2 regions of the Rhizobium sp. 01L410 genome follow, and region 1 is predicted to be linked to the other one. Evidence: riboswitches for the same ligand, from Rfam matches in the RefSeq annotation. Region 1 holds a riboswitch; the other holds the start of a gene.
What was found. A riboswitch is a leader RNA that binds a small molecule or an ion and turns the genes downstream of it on or off. The one in region 1 is predicted to bind cobalamin.

Region 1 (8,869 bases):
CCGGCTGGAACGCCCTGCTTTATCGCAGCGCGCTTGCCCGCCTCGGCGAGATCGTCGATCTCTGGCACGATTGCCTGACGCTGCGCGACGAGATCGCCAGCGGCCGCCATGCCGGCCCTTGGCATCCGGTTTTCCGCCACCGCCAGGTGGTCGGCCGCGTCAGGCATTATGACTATGCGCTGATTGCCTTCGCTGCCGGTTCCGTCGTTGCCGGGATCGCTGTCGCCTGCTTCTTCTGGATCTTCACCGGCTGGCAGAATGGTGCGGGCTTTGTGACCATGGCTGCTGTCGCCTGCTCCTTTTTTGCCGCGATGGATCGCCCTGCGCCCTTCATCCGGTCGATGTTCATCTGGTCGGCTCTGAGCCTCGTCATTTCGTTCATCTACATCTTCGCGATCCTGCCGGCGGTCAATTCCTATGAGCTGCTGGTGGTTGTCTTCGCACCGCCATTCCTGCTGCTCGGACTGCTGATCACCCGCCCGCAGTTCAACATGCTGGCGATGCTGCTATCGGTGAACAGCGCGAGCTTCATCGCCCTCCAGGATCGCTACACATCCGACTTCACCACCTTCACCAATGAGGCGGTCGCGGCCCTTGCCGGCATCGGCTTCGCATTGGTCTGGACGCTGATCGCCCGCCCCTTCGGCGCCGAGCTTGCCGCCTGGCGGCTGGTTCGCGCCGGATGGAGGGATCTGGCAGAGACCGCAGCCGGCGAACGCCGCACCGACCACGAGCGGCTCTCGGGCCGTATCCTCGATCGCCTCGGCCAGCTGGTGCCGCGCCTCGCCGCCGTCGAGGATCGCGAACTAAAAAAGGTCGATGGCTTTGCCGACGTCCGCCTCGGCTTCAACGTGCTGATGCTGCAGACCCGGCGCAAGGAGCTCAGTGGCGCAAGCGCCCTTTCCGTCGGCCGCGTGCTGTCGGGCATCTCCGATTTCTACCGTGCCCGGCTCGATGCCGGCCAGGCAATCGAGCCGCCCGACGAGTTGCGTGCCGCGATCGACGACAGCCTCGGAACCATCGCCCATGAACAGGCGGAAACCCGGGACAATATCGATGCCCTCGTCGGCCTGCGCCGGGCGCTCTTCCCTGAGGCGCCGCCGCCGGACTGGCCCACGCCCGAAACCATCTCAACCCCGCTTCAGATTGCAGCCGAGTAAGCCGTTATGCCTGCCGAATTCGATCTCTATGGCGTCTATGTGCCGCGCCTTCTCGTTCTCATGGTGCTTTCCCTTCTTCTCGTGATGATCGTCCGCCGCGGACTGAGCTGGGTGGGCGCCTATTCGCTCGTCTGGCACCGCGGTCTCTTCGATCTCTCCTTCTATGTGCTGCTTCTCGGAGCAGTCTCCTCCCTGACACGCTGGTACTTCGCATGAACACGCTGAAATCAATCTCCCGCCTGATCGTCACCCTCGCCTTCGTTGCCGCCGCCGCCTATGCCGGCCACGGCCTTTGGGTGCATTACATGGATGAACCCTGGACGCGCGACGCGCGCCTGCGCGCCGATGTCGTTGGCATCGCACCGGACGTTTCCGGCCTTGTCAGCGACGTCACCGTCAAGGACAACCAGTCGGTGAAGAAGGGTGATGTGCTCTTCCGCGTCGATGGCGAGCGCTTCAAGATTGCTCTGGCGCAGACCGAAGCGGCGCTCGAAGGTGCAAAGGCGATGCTGGAGCAAGCCCGCCGCGAAACCGATCGCCAGCAGCGCCTCGGCGATGCCGCTTCCGTGCAGCAAAAGGAACAGGCGCGCACCGCCGCCGACCAGGCCGAAGCCACCTATCTGCAGGCTGTTGCCAACCGCGATCTGGCGCAGCTCAATCTCGACCGCTCAGCCGTCAAGGCGACCGTCAACGGCACGGTTTCGAACCTCAGTCTGCGCCCAGGCGACTATGTCACCGCCGGCACGGCCAAGGTAGCGCTCGTCGACACCGACTCGCTGCGGGTCGAAGGCTATTTCGAAGAAACCAAGCTGCCGCGTATCCATGTCGGCGATAGCGTCACAATCCATCTGATGGGCCATCGCCAGACGCTGGAAGGCCATGTCGACAGTATCGCGACCGGCATCGAGGACCGCGAGCGCACGTCGGGAACCGGGCTGCTGGCCAATATCAACCCGACCTTCAGCTGGGTACGGCTGGCGCAGCGCGTTCCGGTTCGTATTAATCTCGACAAGGTACCTGACGGCGTGCAACTGATTGCCGGTTTGACCGCGACGGTCGAAGTCGGAGGCCAAAGCTCCGCCCTCGCCTCGCTCGACTGACGTTGCTTAAAAGTTCCAGTCCTCGTCCTCGGTCGCCACGGCCTTACCGATGACGTAAGACGAGCCGGAGCCAGAGAAGAAGTCGTGGTTCTCGTCGGCATTCGGCGAGAGCGCCGAGAGGATCGCCGGATTGACCTTGCAGGCCTCCGGCGGGAACAGAGCCTCGTAACCGAGGTTCATCAGCGCCTTGTTGGCGTTGTAGTGCAGGAACTTCTTGACGTCTTCGGTCAGCCCGACGCCGTCATAAAGCGCCTCGGTATATTTGGCTTCGTTGTCGTAGAGCTCCAGCAGCAGATCGAAGGCGAAATCCTTGATCTCCTGGCGGCGGGCCTCCGGCAGGCGGTCGACGGCGCGCTGGAACTTGTAGCCGATATAGTAGCCATGCACCGCCTCGTCGCGGATGATCAGGCGGATCATGTCGGCGGTGTTTGTCAGCTTTGCGCGGCTCGACCAGTACATCGGCAGATAGAAGCCGGAATAGAACAGGAAGCTTTCGAGGAAGACGCTGGCAACCTTCTTCTTCAGCGGATCGCCTGAAGCATATTGCTCCATGATCAGCGCCGATTTCTTCTGCAGAAACTCGTTCTCATCGGACCAGCGATAGGCGTCGTCGACGTCAGGCGTCGAGCACAGCGTCGAGAAGATCGACGAATAGGAGCGCGCGTGCACCGCCTCCATGAAGGAGATGTTGGAAAGCACCGCCTCCTCATGCTGGGTCGAAGCATCGGCCATCAGCGTCACCGAGCCGACGCCGTTCTGGATCGTGTCGAGCAGCGTCAGTCCGGTAAAGACCCGGATCGTCAGCTGCTGCTCTTCCGGCTTCAGCGTCGCCCAGGAGGGAATGTCGTTCGAGAGCGGCACCTTTTCCGGCAGCCAGAAATTGCCGGTCAGACGGTTCCAGACTTCGAGGTCCTTGTCGTCCTCGATGCGGTTCCAGTTGATGGCGCGGACGCGGGTTACGGGCTTGGCGTGCATGTTCATGGGTGTGTCCTTTGGACCGAATTCATCTGGTGGCCCCCTCATCCGCCTGCCGGCACCTTCTCCCCGAGGGGAGAAGGGAAACCGCGGCGGCGTCTCGCTCAACATCCCCTCTCCCCTCGAGGAGAGGGCTAGGGCGAGGGGGCCGCTTACTCAAACGTCAGCAGCTAAAACTCACAGCGTGCACGACACACATCCTTCCACCTGAGTCCCCTCCAGCGCCAACTGGCGCAGGCGGATGTAGTAAATGGTCTTGATGCCCTTCTTCCAGGCGTAGATCTGAGCCTTGTTGATATCGCGCGTCGTCGCGGTATCGCGGAAGAACAGCGTCAGCGACAGGCCTTGATCGACATGCTGGGTGGCAGCCGCATAGGTGTCGATGATCTTCTCCGGCCCGATCTCATAGGCGTCCTGGTAATAGTCGAGATTGTCGTTGGTCATGAAGGCGGCGGGATAGTAGACGCGGCCGATCTTGCCTTCCTTGCGGATCTCGATCTTGGAGACGATCGGATGGATCGAGGAGGTCGAGTGATTGATGTAGGAGATCGACCCTGTCGGCGGCACCGCCTGCAGGTTCTGGTTATAGAGCCCGCCTTTCATGACGGCCTTCTTCAGCGCTAGCCAGTCTTCCTGGGTGGGAATTTCGATACCAGCATTGCTGAACAGGTCGGCAACCGTCTGCGTAGCCGGTTTCCACTCCGTTTCGGTATATTTATCGAAATATTCGCCCGAGGCGTATTTGGAATTCTCGAAACCCTTGAAACTCTGGCCGCGCTCGACCGCGAGACGGTTCGAGGCGCGGATGGCGTGATAGGTCACCGTGTAGAAATACATGTTGGTGAAATCGACGCCCTCTTCGGAGCCGTAGTGTATCCGCTCGCGGGCGAGATAGCCGTGCAGGTTCATCTGACCCAGGCCGATCGCGTGGCTCTCGTCGTTGCCCTTCTCGATCGACGGGACCGAGGAAATGTGGCTCATGTCCGATACGGCCGTAAGTGCCCGGATCGATGTTTCGATCGTCTTGCCGAAATCGGATGAGTCCATGGCGGCGGCGATATTCAGCGAGCCGAGATTGCAGGAAATGTCCTTGCCCATCACCTTGTAGGACAGATCGTCGTTATACTCGCTGGCTTCGCTGACCTGCAGGATCTCGGAGCACAGATTGCTCATGGTGATGCGTCCGGCGATCGGGTTCGCCTTGTTCACCGTGTCCTCGAACATGATGTAGGGATAGCCGCTCTCAAACTGGATCTCGGCGACGATCTGGAAGAAATCGCGAGCCTTGATCTTCTTCTTCTTGATACGGCTGTCGGCCACCATCTCGCGGTATTTTTCCGTCACCGAGATCTCGGTGAACGGCACGCCGTAGACGCGTTCCACGTCATAGGGCGAGAACAGGTACATGTCCTCGTTGTTCTTGGCGAGCTCGAAGGTGATGTCTGGAATGACGACGCCGAGCGACAGCGTCTTGATGCGGATCTTCTCGTCCGCATTCTCGCGCTTGGTATCGAGGAAGCGCATGATGTCGGGGTGGTGGGCATTGAGATAAACGGCGCCGGCGCCCTGGCGTGCTCCGAGCTGGTTGGCATAGGAGAAGGCGTCCTCGAGCAGCTTCATCACCGGGATGATGCCGGAGGACTGGTTCTCGATATGCTTGATCGGCGCGCCCATTTCGCGAATGTTGGTCAGCGACAGCGCCACGCCACCGCCCCGCTTTGACAACTGCAGCGCCGAATTGATCGAGCGGCCGATCGATTCCATATTGTCTTCGACGCGCATCAGGAAGCAGGAGACCAGCTCGCCGCGCTGCTTCTTTCCGGCATTGAGGAAGGTCGGCGTTGCCGGCTGGAAGCGGCCGGAGATGATCTCATCGACCATGTCGCGGGCCAATGCCTCGTTGCCCTGTGCCAGCGCCAGCGCCACCATGCAGATGCGGTCTTCATAGCGCTCCAGATAGCGCTTTCCGTCAAAGGTCTTCAGCGTGTAGCTGGTGTAATATTTGAAGGCGCCGAGGAAGGTCGGGAAGCGGAATTTCTTGTCATAGGCGTGGTCGAAGAGATCGCGCACGAAGTTGAACGAATACTGGTCCAGCACCTCCTGCTCGTAATAGCCCTCGGTGATCAGGTAATCGAGCTTCTCCCGGAGATTATGGAAGAACACGGTGTTCTGGTTGACGTGCTGCAGGAAATACTGCTTCGCCGCCTGCCTGTCCTTGTCCAGCTGGATCTTGCCGTCCTCGTCATAGAGGTTCAGCATCGCGTTCAGCGCGTGGTAATCCAGCCCGGTTTCCGCGGCCTGCGCCTTTACAGGGCGTTCGAGAACTGCCGTGTCCAAAATCGTTCCAATCCGTGTTTGACGTTGGCAACATCATCAGCCGTACCCAGGAGTTCGAACCTGTAGAGGTACGGCACCTGGCATTTCTTCGCGATGATGTCGCCGGCGAGCCCGAAGGTCTCTCCGAAGTTGCTGTTGCCCGCGGCAATCACGCCGCGGAGGTTCGAACGGTTTGCCGCATCGTTCAGGAAACGGATCACCTGCTTGGGCACGGCTCCTTTGCCGCCCTCGCCGCTATAAGTCGGGAGGATCAACACGTAGGGCGAGACGGCTTCGAGCGTCTCGCCAGTGATGGGGATGCGCCGGGCGGGAAGGCCAAGCTTTTCGACGAAGCGATGGGTGTTTTCCGACCGGCTGGAAAAATAGACGATCTCGCCCATCGCAGCCGCCGCTCAGGCGAGCGCGCTGATCATGTCGGGGCGGAAGCCAGCCCAATGCTGCTCGCCGGCGATGACGACGGGAACCTGGCGGTAGCCGAGACCCTGCACCAGATCATAAGCGGCGCTATCGGTGGAAACGTCGATGATCGTGTAGTCGATGCCCTGGCGATCGAGCGCGCGGGTGGTTGCGGTGCACTGAACGCAGGCGGGCTTGCTGTAGACGGTGATGCTCATGGGAAAACCTCGTAACTAGAAGGCATGGGATATCGTTCGGACATCCGCCGATGTCCGCGCTTGCGATCGAAAAGGAAGACAGCCGTTGCCGGTTGCCGGGCGTCAGCAGCCCGTCATTCGCGCCGGTATGATCTGAAACTCAAAGACATAAGACTTCACCCCGAAGTGGCTCATGCGGGACACACCGGAGGAAGCGAAGAGGCGGCATCATGCCCACATCTCATCGCTCGCCAGCCGGACACCCCGCCCGTGGACGTTTTCGCTCAAGGCAGGTCTCCTGGCTTGCGGATCATCACATTCATCCCGGTCTTCCCAGATCTTCATGACCCAGTGACCCGAAATGGGACAGATGCTCGCCGCTCACAGTTGCGGGGGCAGCTCCGGCATTGCTCCGCCTTGCGGCAGATCTCACCGAATTCCCGTCTTAGCCCGCGATCCTTGCGAATCGAGGGAACCTCGAACACTAGATATAGTACGCGAGTCTATTTTTACGTCAATGGATGGTTCAGGTTTCGGGTGCCGCAAGCCGAAAAAATGAATGCGATGTGGATAACAGAAGATTAATGCAGATTGGCTGTGGAAAAGAGAAGCCGGCAAAAGCCGGCTCCTCGAATGCGATGACGATCAGGCCGTTGCCGTGGCAACGCGTTCGCGCAAAGACCGCGCCGCCGCCACCATATTGACTAGCGCTGGCTTCACTTCCTCCCATTTGCGGGTCTTCAAGCCGCAATCCGGATTGATCCAGAGCTGCGAATCGCCAAGCCGCTCGCGCGCCAAAAGAAGCAGACTCGTCATATCGGCAATATCGGGAACGCGCGGCGAGTGGATGTCGTAGACACCCGGGCCAATTTCGTTCGGATAGTCAAAACTGCGGAATGCCTCCAGCAGCTCCATCTTCGAGCGCGACGTCTCGATCGAGATCACATCCGCATCCATCGCGGCGATAGCATCGATGATGTCGTTGAACTCCGAGTAGCACATATGCGTGTGGATCTGCGTCGCGTTGCTGACACCGGTCGAGCACAGGCGGAAGCTTTCGACGGCCCAGTCGAGATAGGTCTTCCATTGCGAGCGCCGCAGCGGCAGGCCTTCCCGGAGTGCTGCCTCGTCGATCTGGATCATTCTGGCGCCGGCCTTTTCGAGATCACCGACCTCGTCGCGAATCGCCAGCGCGATCTGCCGGCATGCTTCGCTCCGGGCGATATCATCACGCACGAAGGACCAGTTGAGGATCGTCACCGGTCCAGTCAGCATGCCCTTCACCGGCCGGTCTGTCAGAGACTGGGCATATTGCCACCAGCTTGTCGTCGTCGGCTTCGGCCGCGCGATATCGCCGAAGATAATAGGCGGGCGGACATAGCGCGACCCATAGCTCTGTACCCAGGCATGCTGCGTGAAGGCAAAGCCTGACAGCTGCTCGCCAAAATACTGCACCATGTCATTGCGCTCGAACTCGCCATGGACGAGCACATCGAGGCCGATTTCCTCCTGCCAGCGGATGGCTGCTTCGGTTTCCTTGCGCAGGAAAGCCTCATAGTCTGCATTGCTGAGCGTCCCCTTCGTGTGTGCCGAACGGGCCTTGCGGACTTCAGGCGTCTGCGGAAAGGACCCGATCGTCGTCGTCGGGAACAGCGGCAAGCGGATATCCGTCTGCTGGATCGCCTTGCGCTCGGCGAAACCGGCCTTGCGGCGCTTCATGGTCTCGTCGATCGCCGCAATGCGCTGCCTGACCGCGGGATCATTGACCTTCGGCGAAGCCGCGCGGGCGGCCGCGGCCCTCGAAGATTTGCCGATCGCATCGGCCACGCAATCACGCCCCTGCGCAAGCGCCTGGCCGAGGACCGAGAGTTCATCCAGCTTCTGCGTGGCAAAAGCCAGCCATCCCCTGACCTCGGCATCGACAGCCGTTTCGAGCGCAAGATCGATCGGCACATGCAGAAGCGAGCAAGACGGCGCGATTTCGATCGGACGCGTCTTGGAAAGCGCCTCGACCCGATCGAGCAGTTTCTCGAGATCGGCGCGCCAGATGTTGCGGCCGTCGATGACGCCGAGAGACAATACCCGGCCACCCGGCACCGCTGATGCGACCGCATCGAGCTGCTCGGGCGCGCGCACCAGATCGACGTGCAGACCTGCGACCGGCAGCGCCGCTGCCGTCTTGAGATTGTCGTCCAATGCTCCGAAGTAGCTGGCGATCATGATCTTCAGGTTCGGCACCAGCTGGTGAAGCGCGCTGTACGCCGTGGTCAGCGCGTTCCGCTCAGCGTCTGTGAGATCGAGCACGAGGGCTGGCTCGTCGATCTGCACCCAATCGGCGCCCGCAGTGCTGAGCTCCGCGAGGATGGCCGCATAGACAGGCAGCAGCCGGTCGAGCAGTTCTATCGGATGAAAGCCTGCTTGCGTCGCCTTGCCGAGCTTCAGGAAGGTCACCGGGCCGAGAATGACCGGGCGCGTGTGGATGCCGAGCGCCTTCGCCTCGCGGAACATCTGCAGCGGCTTGTTTTCGGTCAGCGCGAAGCGCTGGTCGCGGGTGAATTCCGGCACCATGTAGTGGTAGTTGGTATCGAACCACTTGGTCATTTCGAGTGCCGGAACGCCCTCGTGATGATGCACATGGCCGCAATCGCTGTGCTCAACGCCCGCAGAACCGCGCGCCATGGCGAAATAGATGTCGAGATCGACG
Region 2 (8,869 bases), on a different contig from region 1:
ACAGGTAATGCTGTTTCTGATTGGAGACGAAAGCCGGGATCAAGACAAGCGGAACGAGGATCAGCGCCGAGAGATAGCGGCGGCCGAAGGCGGCATCGAGCGTCAGCATCAGGATGGTCAGCATGACGACGGTGGTCATGCCGGGGCGGGCCGTCGAGGTCAGGAAATCGCCGACATCGGCAAGCGTGCTGCGGGCGATCCATTCGACGGCGATGACACTGAGCAGCGCCATCGAAAAGGTGAATGCGATGCTGAGGGCGGCTCGGGCGGCGGGAGAGCGGACATTCGCGCCGAGACCAGCAGAAAGCAGCGCCATTCTTCTGGCCTGCGCGGACTTCATGACCAACGCGATCAAGGGCGGACTCCAATGTCATTCCCGCCGTCATCCCGGCGTCATAAAACCTTCACCGAACTGTCACATGCCCGCCATGAACGCTAGATGAACCATTAATGTTTCCTTGCTTTTCCCGAAGATTTGAATTTTCGTCTGAGCAGACCCGGCGGCTTTTCATGGCAGGACACGTTGCGGGGCGAACGCGCGCGCGCTAAATAGATGACATGACACAGGAAAACGCTCCCTTGAACACGCTCCGGATTGCCGTCGGCCAGCTCAACCCAACGGTCGGCGATGTTGCTGGAAATCTTGCCAAAGCCCGCGAGGCACGCGCCGATGCGGCCCGTCAGGGCGCGGATCTGCTGCTTTTGACCGAGCTTTTCATTTCCGGCTATCCGCCCGAGGATCTGGTGCTGAAACCGGCATTCCTGAAGGCTTGCCTCAAGGCCATCGAGGATCTCGCTGCCGATACCGCGGATGGCGGACCGGGGCTGATCGTCGGCTTCCCGCGGCAGGGCGAGACAGGGCGGCACAATTCCGTCGCGGTGCTCGATGGCGGCAAGATCCTGGTGTTCCGGGACAAGATCGATCTGCCGAATTACGGCGAGTTCGATGAGAAGCGCGTCTTTGCCGAAGGCTCGATGCCGGGGCCGGTGAATTTCCGTGGCGTCAGGATCGGCGTGCCTATTTGCGAGGAGATCTGGAACGATCTCGGCGTCTGCGAGACGCTGGCCGAAAGCGGCGCCGAAATCCTGCTGGTGCCGAACGGCTCGCCCTATTATCGCGGCAAGGTGGATGTGCGCCATCAGGTGGCGCTGCGACAGGTGATTGAAACAGGCCTGCCGCTGATCTTCGCCAACCAGCTTGGCGGCCAGGACGAACTGGTCTTCGACGGCGCGAGCTTTGCCTTCAACGGCGACAAGTCGCTTGCCTTCCAGATGAGCCAGTTCGAACCGGCGCTTGCCGTGACCACCTGGAAGCGCGGCGACAACGGCTGGCGTTGCAGCGAAGGGCCGATGTCGCATATTCCGGAGAAAGAGGAGGCGGATTACCGCGCCTGCCTGCTCGGCTTCCGCGACTACGTCAACAAGAACGGCTTCAAGAATGTCGTGCTTGGCCTCTCCGGCGGCATCGACTCGGCGATCTGCGCGGCGATTGCCGTCGATGCGCTGGGCGAGGAGCGGGTGCGCACCGTCATGCTGCCCTATCGCTACACGTCCGAGGATTCGCTGAAGGATGCCGCCGAATGCGCCAAGGCGCTCGGCTGCCGCTATGATATCGTGCCGATCGAGGCGCCGGTGACCGGCTTTACCTCGGCGCTCTCGGACCTCTTCGAAGGCACCGATAGCGGCATCACCGAAGAAAACCTGCAGAGCCGCGCCCGCGGCACGATCCTGATGGCGATCTCCAACAAGTTCGGCTCGATGGTCGTCACGACGGGCAACAAGTCGGAAATGTCGGTCGGCTATGCGACGCTTTACGGCGACATGAACGGCGGCTTCAATCCGATCAAGGACCTCTACAAGATGCAGGTCTATGCGATCTCGCGCTGGCGCAATGCGCATGTGCCGCCGGATGCGCTCGGACCGTCAGGCGTGGTGATCCCGCAAAACATCATCGACAAGGCGCCCTCTGCCGAACTGCGGCCTGATCAGACCGACCAGGATTCGCTGCCACCTTATCCGGTTCTCGACGACATTCTCGAATGCCTCGTCGAAAAGGAAATGGGTGTCGACGAGATTGTCGCGCGCGGCCACGATGTCGCGACCGTGCACCGGATCGAGCATCTGCTCTATCTCGCCGAGTACAAGCGCCGCCAATCGGCGCCCGGCGTGAAGATCACCAAGAAGAATTTCGGCCGCGACCGCCGCTATCCAATCACCAACCGTTTTAGGGATCGGTAGGGGTATCATCAATTGCTGTTTGTCTAGATTGAGAGGTGACGAGCATGGCATTGCGCACAATTGCCTTGGATGAGCTCGATGGTTTTCAATTGGACGAAGCAAACCGGCTTTATTGGCGGGGCGAGACGGTTGTTCTTGAGCGCCGGTTGAAGCTCGAAACATATCAGATTGTTCTCGCTACATTGGCTACGGTCGGCGCCGTCGCATCTGGAATTCATCCTTTCCTGGTGAGTTGGCATCTTCTGAACTGAGGATTTCGTGTCCTTGAACCTCAGTTCGCTTTTGAAGCGCTGCGCCTTTATCGAAACGCAGATGCATGGCACAAACCGCATGCAAATCAGAATGAAGCGGAACGGCTAAGCGCCGGGCCGCAGCAAATGCGGGAGGCATGCATGCGCAGTTCGGTCGAGATCTACAACATCCTCACCGGTCAGAGCCGGGTCGTGTTCCAGACGGAGCAGCTGATCGAGGCGCCGAATTTTTCGCCCGATGGCCGCTACCTACTGCTGAACGGTGATGGCCTTCTCTATCGTTTGTCACCGGATGGTGAGGGCGGTCTGCAGCAGGTCGATACCGGCTTTGCCACGGCCTGCAACAACGATCACGGCATTTCGCCCGATGGCCGCCGCTATGTGATTTCCGACAAGACCGAGCACGGCAAATCCTGCATCTATACGCTGCCGTCGGAAGGCGGCGCGCCAAAGCAGATCACCGAAAACCTGCCATCCTATTGGCATGGCTGGTCGCCTGACGGAAAGGAACTCGCCTATTGCGGCATCCGCGGCGATCTCTTCGACATCTATACGATTTCCGTCGATGGCGGGGCCGAGCGGCGGCTGACGCATGGCGAGGGGCGCAATGATGGGCCTGACTATTCCTTCGACGGCCAGTGGATCTATTTCAATTCCAGCCGCACCGGGCTGATGCAGATTTGGCGGATTCATCCCGATGGGACCGGCCTCGAGCAGGTCACGCACGACAATTACGGCAACTGGTTTGCCCATCCGGCGCCTACCAACGACAAGGTGCTGCTGCTTTCCTACGACCCTGACGTCTTCGATCATCCGCGCGACCTGCATGTGCGGCTGCGGTTGATGGATATGGACGGCGGCAATCTGACGACGCTTTTCGAGCTGTTCGGCGGGCAGGGCACGATCAATGTTCCCTGCTGGTCACCTGATGGTGACGAGTTTGCCTATGTCCGGTATTTCCCGGCTACTTGAAGCGTCTCGTAAAAGCGGGCAAGACGCTTCGGTCAGGTGCCCGCTTGTCGCGGGAGAATCGGGAATCCGGTGCAAGCCCGGAACGTGCCCAACGCTGTAAGGCCGACGCCTGCCGCATCATGCCACTGGTTGACACCGGGAAGGCTGCGGCGGGCGGATGACGCCAAGTCAGAAGACCGGCCTGGCATCATAGACTGATCCCGTGCGGACGGCGGGGCGGTTGCGTTGTTGGGGATTTGACGATGCGGCCCATGAACAAGGATGCGCTTGAAGGCGCGTCTGCCTTTTCCGCTGACGAGCGCGACGCCGTCTACCGGGCGATCATGACCCGGCGCGATGTGCGCGACCAGTTTCTGCCTGATCCCATCCCATCCGATGTGCTGATGCGGCTGCTTGAGGCCGCACACCACGCGCCCTCGGTCGGCTTCATGCAGCCCTGGAATTTTATCGTCGTCGAAGATGTCGCTGTCCGCCAGCGCGTCTGGAACGCCTTCGACCGGGCGAACCGCGAGGCGGCCGGGATGTTCGATGGTGAGCGGCAGGCGACATACCGATCGCTGAAGCTCGAGGGCATCCTCAAGGCGCCGCTCGGCATCTGCATCACCTGCAATCCGTCGCGCAGCGGTGACGTCGTGCTGGGGCGCACGCATAACCCGCGGATGGATAGCTATTCGACCGTCTGTGCCGTGCAGAACCTCTGGCTCGCGGCACGGGCTGAAGGCATCGGCGTCGGCTGGGTCAGCATTTTCCACGAGAGCGAGCTCAAGGACATTCTCGGCGTGCCCGTGCATATCGAGATCGTCGCCTGGCTCTGCGTCGGCTATGTCGATACGCTCTATAGCGAGCCCGAGCTGGCCGTCAAAGGCTGGCGGCAGCGGCTGCCGCTCGACGAGCTGATCTTCCGCGATGGCTGGGGCCGCCGCTAATTCCGCTGTTGCTGCTGCGGCTGCGGGCCCGATGTTGCCGGGTTCTTCAGGTCGATACTGCCCTGGTCGCCCGCGAGAAATTGCGGGCCGATCTGGCGTACCTTGCTGTTTCCGGGGTCGTAGGGGCGGTCCGGTACCTGTGCCTGCGGCGCAGCCGGTGTGGGGGCGGCCGTTGCCGGCGGCTTGGTGGTGATTGTCGTGATCGAGCCCTTTGGCGGCGGCGCGCTGACGGTCTGGTTCTTGCGCATCTGCTCGTAATAGGCGGTCAGATTGCAGGTGCAGGAGGATTTCTCGCCGGGTGCCCGGTTCTTGTAGGCGAAGGCGTTTGGCATGGCGCTGTAGCGCGCGCCGGTCGCGGCCGAGATCATGTTGGCGGCGTCGGTATTCGAAACGTCCTGATAGAAAAGTTCGGTCTCGATGCCGGGACACATTTTCGAGCAGGTCGAGGCGTCGCGGCTGAAATCGATCGAGGTCGCATTGGTGCTGATCGGGAAGAAGCCGCCGTCGCAGCTGCGCACGCACATGGTGCTGACATGCGACATCATCTCGCCGCGCGGCACACCATATTGCGTGTTGCCTTCTTCGCCGTTGCCGAGCGGAATGAAGGTGTCGCCGCGCATCGCCTGTTCTTCGGTACTTGGCGCAGGGACATAGGCGCGCTCGTCCGGCTGATAGCCCGGATCGTCGTTGCAGCCGTTATCGTCGAGGGCGGCCATCAGTTCGCGGCGTTCGTTGACATCGCTGCCGCCGGCCTCCCGCAGTTGGTTGCGGCGGTCCTGGAGGTAGTGGATGTTGTCGATCATCCGCGATTCCGATTCCTGCAGATCGCTGCAGTAGCGGTCATTCTCGCCGCCGATGACGACCATGCTGTCGACACTGCAGCCGTTGCTGCGCAGGTCGTTGCGCAGCTTGCGTAGCTCGAGGTTCTGTTCGGCTATGGCGCTTGCATATTGACGGATCTCCGGGCCGTTGCCGATCACCTGCGGCAGGTCGGCAAGGCGTCCGCGCAGATCTTCGCAGATCGCGCTGGTCTGCGCCGCCGCGGGCGCGGCAGTAGCGAGAAAGAGAGCAAGGGTCAGGCTTCGGCGTTTCACGGTATCATCCCGCAGCATAGTAAACCGGAAGCGGCAGAGCATTTGCCGCATCCGTTCTGTCTAGCTGCCTTCCGTTAACAAGCTAACGACGGAATTCTAACGCATTTTTCCGATCTACGGCAAATCACGCCGGCTGCTGGGCCTCGACGACGGCGAGCGCCGCCATATTGACCACACCGCGCGACGTCACCGACGGAGCCAGGATGTGGGCCGGGAGCGCCGTGCCGAGCAGGATCGGGCCGACATGCAGGCCGTCGGTCATCGACTTGACGACACCGAGCGTGATGTTGGCGGCATCGAGGTTCGGGAAGACCAGCAGGTTGGCTTCGCCGTGCAGCGTGGTGGAGGGCATGACGCGCTTGCGGATTTCGTCGGCGATTGCGCTCTCACCATGCATTTCGCCATCGACTTCGAGATCGGGCGCGGCGTCACGGATCAGCTGCAGGGCACTGCGCATCTTGGTGGCGCTTTCGCTTTCGCGCGAGCCGAAATTGGAATGCGAGACGAGGGCGGCGCGCGGCGTGATGCCGAAGCGCTTGATTTCCTCGGCAGCCAGAACGGCGGATTCAGCCACTTCCTCGGCGCTCGGATTGAACGTCACGTAGGTGTCGGTGAAGAAGGTGGCGCCGCGCTGCGAGATCAGCAGGCTGAGTGCCGAGAAATCGCGGACATCCTTGCGCTTGCCGATGATCTGGCGAACGTCGCGCAGGTGCTTCTCGTAACGGCCTTCGAGGCCGCAGATCAGCGCGTCTGCTTCGCCGCGGCGCAGCGCCAGCGCACCTATGACGGTGGTGTTGGTACGCACGATCGTGCGGGCCGCTTCCGGGATGACACCCCGGCGGCCGACGAGGGACAGATAGAGATCGACATATTCGCGGAAGCGCGGATCGTCTTCCGGATTGATGACGGCGAAGTCGGAAAGCGGGCGGATGCGCAGGCCGTAGCGTTGCAGGCGGGTTTCGATGACCTGCGGACGGCCGATCAGGATCGGTTCGGCAATGCCTTCTTCGATGAGAACCTGAGCGGCGCGGAGCACGCGTTCGTCTTCACCTTCGGAGAAGATCACTCGCTTCTTTTCGGCAGCCTTAGCGGCCGTAAAGATCGGCTTCATGATGAAGCCGGAGCGGAAGACGAAGCGGTTCAGCTGGTCGAGATAGGCGTCGAAATCGGTGATCGGACGGCGTGCGACGCCGCTCTCGGCCGCTGCCTTGGCGACGGCAGGCGCGATGCGCAGGATCAGGCGCGGATCGAACGGCGAGGGGATCAGGTAGTTCGGTCCGAAGATCGGCGTTTCACCAGAATAGGCGCGGGCGGCGACATCGGACGGCTCTTCGCGGGCGAGGCCGGCGATGGCGCGGACGGCTGCCATCTTCATCGCTTCGTTGATCTCCTCGGCGCCGCAATCCAGCGCGCCGCGGAAGATGAAGGGGAAGCAGAGAACGTTGTTGACCTGGTTCGGGAAGTCCGAGCGCCCGGTGCAGATCATCGCGTCCGGGCGGGCGGCGCGGGCGAGTTCTGGCATGATCTCCGGCGTCGGGTTGGCGAGCGCCATGATCAGCGGCTTTTCGGCCATCTGCTCGAGCAGTTCCGGCTTCAGGACGCCGGCAGCAGAGAGGCCGAGAAAGACATCGGCGCCGCCGATGTTTTCGGCGAGTGTGCGGGTATCGCTCTTCTGCGCGTAGACGGCTTTCCACTCGTCCATGAGCACGTTGCGGTCCTCGTAGACGAGGCCTTCGATGTCGTGGACCCAGATGTTTTCGCGCTTGGCGCCGAGTTCGACGAGCAGATTGAGACAGGCGAGCGCCGCAGCGCCGGCGCCAGACGTGACGATCTTGACGTTGCTGATCGACTTGCCGGCCAGTTCCAGGCCGTTGAGGATGGCGGCGGCGACGATGATGGCGGTGCCGTGCTGGTCGTCATGGAAGACGGGGATTCGCATCTTTGCGCGCAGCTGCTGTTCGATCTCGAAGCATTCAGGCGCCTTGATGTCTTCGAGGTTGATGCCGCCAAAGGTCGGCTCCAGCGAGGCGACGGTCGAGACCATCTGCTCGACGGTCGAGGCATCGACCTCGATATCGAAGACGTCGATATTGGCGAATTTCTTGAAGAGAACGGCCTTGCCTTCCATCACCGGCTTGGACGCGAGAGGGCCGATGTTGCCGAGGCCGAGAACGGCGGTGCCGTTGGAGATGACGGCGACCAGATTGGCGCGCGAGGTATAGTCGGCGGCCGTCTCCGGATCGTCGCGGATCGCGAGACACGGCGCGGCGACACCAGGCGAATAGGCAAGCGCCAGATCGCGCTGGTTGCCGAGCGGCTTGGTCGCCTGAATTTCGAGTTTGCCGGGGCGGGGATAGCGGTGGAAGAACAGCGCCTGTTCGTCAAGAGTTCCACCTGTCAGGTTCTTCTCCGTCTTGGATTTGTCCTGATTATCCATTGCCTTCTCCAATACCGCAGTCATGTCGTTTGAAGCCTTCTCCATACAACAATCAGTGCGGCGGGACAGCGGGAATTTGAGGTTGAAAGCGGAAAACTCTTATGCCCGGAGGATGCGTCAAACAACCGCGCTGTCATCTTCCTGAAACACGAGTCTGATTTTGGAAGGCCAGATGAACGATGGGGCACGGGCAGGATGCCTGTGATGGATTACATGGATACGCGACACTTCCGTACGCTCTTCATTTCCGATGTGCATCTCGGTTCCAAGGCTGCCAAGGCCGACTTCCTGATCGACTTTCTGCGCCACCACGAGGCAGACACGATCGTCCTCGTCGGCGATATCGTCGATGGCTGGCGCCTGAAGCGCAGCTGGTACTGGCCGCAGGTCTGCAACGACGTCATCCAGAAACTGCTGCGCCAGGCGCGCAAGGGTACGCGCGTCGTCTACATTCCCGGCAATCACGACGAATTCCTCCGCGACTTCCCGGGCATGCATTTCGGCGGCATCGAAGTGGCCGAGCGGATGATGCACGAGGGCGCCGACGGGAAGAAGTATCTGGTGCTGCATGGCGACGAATTCGACGTCGTGGTCCGCAATGCCCGCCTGCTCGCCTATCTCGGCGACTGGGCCTATGACATGGCGATCCGCATCAATATCGTTCTGGCCGCCATCCGCCGCCGCATGGGCATGCCCTACTGGTCGTTCTCGGCCTGGGCCAAGTTGCAGGTCAAGCATGCCGTCAACTTCATCGGCGAGTTCCAGCGCGTCGTCGCCGACGAGGCCCGCAAGTGCGGTGCCGACGGCGTCATCTGCGGCCATATCCACCATGCCGTGATCGAGGAGATGGATGGCGTGCGCTACATCAATACCGGCGACTGGGTCGAGAGCTGCACGGCGATTGCCGAGCATGAAGACGGCACTTTCGAACTGATCACCTGGAATGCGATC

Region 2: another riboswitch for cobalamin. It lies ahead of bluB (5,6-dimethylbenzimidazole synthase); the one in region 1 lies ahead of nrdH (glutaredoxin-like protein NrdH).

The regions. Positions count from the first base shown of each region.
Region 1 covers NZ_JBFTST010000001.1:423,133-432,001, forward strand. The annotation lists gene AC1DV9_RS01905 (FUSC family protein) at 1-1,160, shown strand, start outside; gene AC1DV9_RS01910 (DUF1656 domain-containing protein) at 1,167-1,376, shown strand; gene AC1DV9_RS01915 (HlyD family secretion protein) at 1,373-2,260, shown strand; gene nrdF (class 1b ribonucleoside-diphosphate reductase subunit beta) at 2,267-3,241, opposite strand; gene nrdE (class 1b ribonucleoside-diphosphate reductase subunit alpha) at 3,413-5,572, opposite strand; gene nrdI (class Ib ribonucleoside-diphosphate reductase assembly flavoprotein NrdI) at 5,542-5,952, opposite strand; gene nrdH (glutaredoxin-like protein NrdH) at 5,965-6,186, opposite strand; cobalamin riboswitch at 6,437-6,660, opposite strand; gene metE (5-methyltetrahydropteroyltriglutamate--homocysteine S-methyltransferase) at 6,811-8,869, opposite strand, start outside.
Region 2 covers NZ_JBFTST010000002.1:331,118-339,986, forward strand. The annotation lists gene AC1DV9_RS06155 (LTA synthase family protein) at 1-316, opposite strand, end outside; gene AC1DV9_RS06160 (NAD+ synthase) at 559-2,238, shown strand; gene AC1DV9_RS06165 (hypothetical protein) at 2,283-2,489, shown strand; gene AC1DV9_RS06170 (TolB family protein) at 2,631-3,461, shown strand; cobalamin riboswitch at 3,479-3,660, shown strand; gene bluB (5,6-dimethylbenzimidazole synthase) at 3,704-4,387, shown strand; gene AC1DV9_RS06180 (DUF2865 domain-containing protein) at 4,384-5,481, opposite strand; gene AC1DV9_RS06185 (NADP-dependent malic enzyme) at 5,606-7,918, opposite strand; gene AC1DV9_RS06190 (UDP-2,3-diacylglucosamine diphosphatase) at 8,132-8,869, shown strand, end outside.